DNA from 2 places in the Enterococcus sp. S86.2 genome. Region 1 is predicted to be linked to the other one. Evidence: riboswitches for the same ligand, from Rfam matches in the RefSeq annotation. Region 1 holds a riboswitch; the other holds the start of a gene.
What was found. Region 1 has a riboswitch for tetrahydrofolate ahead of AC6R0T_RS02960 (folate family ECF transporter S component). Riboswitches for the same ligand answer to the same signal wherever they lie in the genome.
Positions count from the first base shown of each region.

Region 2: another riboswitch for tetrahydrofolate. It lies ahead of AC6R0T_RS00505 (folate family ECF transporter S component); the one in region 1 lies ahead of AC6R0T_RS02960 (folate family ECF transporter S component).

Region 1 is NZ_CM206813.1:664,259-666,462, forward strand. It holds gene AC6R0T_RS02955 (hypothetical protein) at 1-587, shown strand, start outside; THF riboswitch at 969-1,070, shown strand; gene AC6R0T_RS02960 (folate family ECF transporter S component) at 1,110-1,637, shown strand; gene AC6R0T_RS02965 (glycoside hydrolase family 3 protein) at 1,906-2,204, shown strand, end outside.
Region 2 is NZ_CM206813.1:114,282-116,485, reverse strand. It holds gene AC6R0T_RS00510 (bifunctional folylpolyglutamate synthase/dihydrofolate synthase) at 1-727, opposite strand, end outside; gene AC6R0T_RS00505 (folate family ECF transporter S component) at 771-1,292, opposite strand; THF riboswitch at 1,340-1,436, opposite strand; gene AC6R0T_RS00500 (HutD family protein) at 1,427-2,023, opposite strand; gene AC6R0T_RS00495 (YitT family protein) at 2,045-2,204, opposite strand, start outside.

The DNA.
Region 1 (2,204 bases):
CTTTACTAATTGGCCTTGGGATCATGATTCCAATGGTAATGCCTAAAATTGTGATTGGACCAGCATCTTTTACATTAGCTAGCCATGTGCCATTATTTATTGCGATGTTCTTTTCGCCAGCTGTAGCGATTGCAGTTGCGTTGGGAACAACTTTTGGGTTTTTAGTTTCTGGGTTACCTGTTGTAATTGCATTACGGGCCTTAACTCATGTAATTTTTGCTACAATTGGGGCATTATATCTGCAAAAAAATCCTCAAATCGTGTTGCAAAATGGCCAGTTTACTTTAGCCAATGTCCGTTTTCAAATGTATAACGTCGTTTTAGGTTTAATTCATGCGGCAGCAGAAGTGGTGGTCGTTTTAGCTTTTAACATGATTAATTTGAGTACACCAGGAACATATGATGGGGGTGTCTTTTACTTCTACTTTGTCTTATTAGGATTTGGTGGCGTAATTCACAGTTTGGTGGATTACAATATTGCGTACTTTGTTGCGGGGACTTTAAGTAAACACTTTGACATTCCGGTCTTTACCAAAGCTCTGAAATTACAAAAAGAAGTTGTTGGCAATGTGAAAACTGCCCGATAATAGCTAAAAATATTTTCCTGCCGTAAACTTACGGCAGGATTTTTTTATTTTTTTATGAGCTGAGCTCAGTTTTTAAATATCTAGCTTTACGCACTAACTCTTATTGTGAAAGAGTTGCCCCAGTGCTCTCAGTTTTTAAATATCTAGCTTCATAAACTAGCACGTCAAGAAATAAAACAAAATTTCCAAAAATTTGAGGAACAATTTCCGGAAATTTATTATTTATTTTTTACGAGCTGAGCGCAGTTTATTCAGTTTTTAATACTGCAAGCGGTTAGATTCCTAACGTTCGTTATAAAATTTTAAGCACAAAAGCTCGTTAGCTTGTTGTAGCAGTTTATTCGTGCTATATTTTAGGCGAGGTTTTTAAACCTCAAATATGACAGAGTAGGAAATAAAGCGTTAAGTGTCTGAGGGATGGGATGTTGCCCTTGGGACGAAGGATTGCATGCAATTCGCGGTTTTATTTTCGCATTCGCTGCATTATTTTATGTGGCAGCTCTATTAAGGAGATGCTGAGTTATGAAAAGAAAACTAGATGCCTATAAGATTGCGGTCATGGCAATGTTAATTGCTTTGATGGTTGTTTTATCGCAAGTTTTCGGGTTTGAAACCCAATTATTAAAAATCACTTTTAGCTTTGTACCAGAAGTGGTGATGGCGACTTTATTTGGTCCATTTTGGACTGGGATTGGGGCAGTAGTCGCCGATGTTATCGGAAATACTTTATTGGCTAAAGCACCATTTTTTATTGGCTTTACGTTTAATGCCTTTTTAGGTGGACTTATTTATGGTTTTTTCTTTTACAAAAAAGAAATTACGTTAAAAAATTCTTTTCTGTGTGTCTTAGTTAACACCGTGGTCTTTAGCTTTTGCTTAACACCACTGTGGTTATCTTTGATGTACGGCATTGATTTAACTAATCCGGGATTATGGACAACCCGCTTGATTAAAGCGGTGATCATGATTCCTTTAGAAACGATGATTATCTATATCGTAGGCCGAGCATTACCTTATCAACGTTTGGCAAAAAAACTACACTCAAATTAATCACTAACGTCCTCCATCCCAGGGCGCAGACTGTAAGACTAGTAAATATTCTAGTTTTACAGTTTTTTTGATGGTTATAAATGCTACTAAAGCAAAATCGTTTAAGCATTATCAATGCAACATGTCATGTTACAAATATACTCTCTTTATTGCTACCAAGATTTACTGCTAAGGATAAAAACGAAGATTTTATGCATATTTCACCAAAAATTTTTCGCTAACATGTTAAAATGAAAGATGACATTATACGTATCCTTTGGAGGAAATTATGAAACGATTTTTGATCATTCTTTTAGTTGCAATTATTTTAGTATTAGGTGGTTTTTTTATTTTGAATTTATTCTTTGGTTTTACAAATTATCAAACAAATGAGAAAACTTCCGTTAGTTCTACAGCTGTGGATGAAAGTGTTGCAACAACTTCAAGTAGTGAGAAAAAAGATCCGATAAAAGAAGTAGTGGCAAACATGACTTTGGAAGAAAAAGTAGGGCAATTATTTTTCGTTCGCGTGCCAGAAGTCAATCAGGTAGAAGATATAACAACCTATCATTTAGGTGGCTATGTTCT
Region 2 (2,204 bases), 550 kb from region 1:
GAAAGTTTTCGCCGTGTAAGTTATCACTTGAAACATACTGAACTTGATAAGACTTTCCTTGTCTAAATAAATCAGCTTTTTGTCTAAGAGAAGTTTGGTAGATTACTTGCAGGGGACCAGAAGCAATATTTCCCGTTACAATGGGGACACCTCGTTTTATAATACCCGCTTTTTGCTTGGCAATCGCTTCTTCTGTCTCCCCTAAAATATCAGTATGATCTAAGCCGATTGTAGTAATGGCCGTCAAAATTGGCGTAAAAACATTTGTACTATCCATTAAACCCCCAATGCCCACTTCAAAAATTGCGACATCCACACGCTCTTTGAAGTAATCAAAAGCCATCGCCGTCAAAATTTCAAATTCTGTTATTCCCTGGTAAGAAGGACAGCCATCCATCTGTTTTATATACGGTCGGAATTTATTGGCTAACTTAACAAAATCATCCGCTGATATTGCTTGTCCATTAATTGAAATTCTTTCGTAAAAGCTTTCAATATACGGTGACGTGAAAGTCCCGACTTTAATGTCTTGCGTTTCTAATAGACAGCGTAAATACGTAACCGTAGAACCTTTCCCATTTGTTCCAGCAATGTGAATTCCTATGACATTTTTTTCAGGATTGCCACTTAAATTCAGCAATTTCTTAATTCGTATCAGTCCTGGGCGTGAACCAAATTTTTTACGAGAATGAATCCATTCTATCGCTTCTTCTCCAGTTTCAAACATTAAAAATCATCTCCACATCTGATAAACAACCTTAAAATTGCGCTTATACCATACTTTTTGCGAAACGTTTAAAAGGAAGTGCATTTCCAAAAAATACAATTAATCCCGTTTGGACAGGTAGCATAATAACTGCTTTAAGCAAACGTATCCCCCAAAGTTTAGCATCCGTTAAAGGTATACCATACATCATAGATAACCAAATCGGTGTTAAGCACAAGCTAATTAATAATGTATTGCACAACACACATAAAAAAGCATTTTTAACTGTAATGGGCTTTTTATAAAAAAAGTAACCATATATTAAACCCGCAATAAAAGAATTCAAGGTAAAACCAATAAAAAAAGGGGCCTTTCCTAGTATCGTATTACCAATAATATCTGCAATTGAAGCACCTACAGCTGTCCAAAAAGGACCAAATAAACTTGCCATGACAACTTCAGGAATAAAATCAAAGGTAATTTTTAACAGTTGTGTTTCAAAACCGAGTATTTGCGACAATACTACCATTAGACCAATTAATAACCCCATTGTTGCAATAAAATGTGCATCTATTTTCTTCTTTATCATTTTCCGTGCATCTCCTTAAATAGAGCTGCTACATAATTTATTCATGCAGCGAATGCGAAGATAGAATCGTGAATACGCTTCTTCGTCCAAAAGGCAACATCCCATCCTTTTGACACTTAACGCTCTATCTCCTACTCTGTTTTTTTCTTTTTTATCTGCGTCAAAATAGCCGTCTTTTCTACCATTAAAGACTTTTTTTGCGCTATTATTTGTATCTGCTCAAACTGTTCTTGCCTGATAAGAAGTGTTTCACCTTTTTGTAATAAAATTTCTTGCTTTTTGCTCCGAGCAATCAGTCTCACCTTAATATCTTGGAGAGCAGATAAAATATTTTCTCCCTCGATAATCAAATCCTGCGCTGCACCATTTTGCAATAGCGTTACCCAAACATGATTATTCTTCTTAAAAATCACATTAAAATCTTGGCATTTACCTAGACTCTTCATCGCGACATCTCCGTCAAAGCGATAAGGTACAAAAGGTGCAAGTTCTATAACGTTATTTTTTTGCTGCAACGAAATAGGTTCGTCTAAAGACAGAATAATTCGTTCATACCCGGTAAAATTTGAAAAATTAGATGGTGAGTCCGTAACAGTCGCTGTTGAAATGCGATAATCAAAATCTCGTTGTGCCAAGCTACTTGCTGCCGGCGCAATTAAAATTTCGGTAGTAACGCCCCCTGCCCATTTCGTCGTAAAATAATCTTTTTTTAACTTCTTTTCTAACACTTTAAGACTACCTCCAACAGCTTACACAATGTCCAATTCTTCAAACTGACTAAGAATTTTAATATCTTGGGCCACACTGACAAATGCCCGGTTATCTACTTCTTTCATAATCTGATCCAAAATTTCCATTTCATAAGTCGTAATAACTAAAATCAAAATTGTTTGTGTTTCTTGATTATAG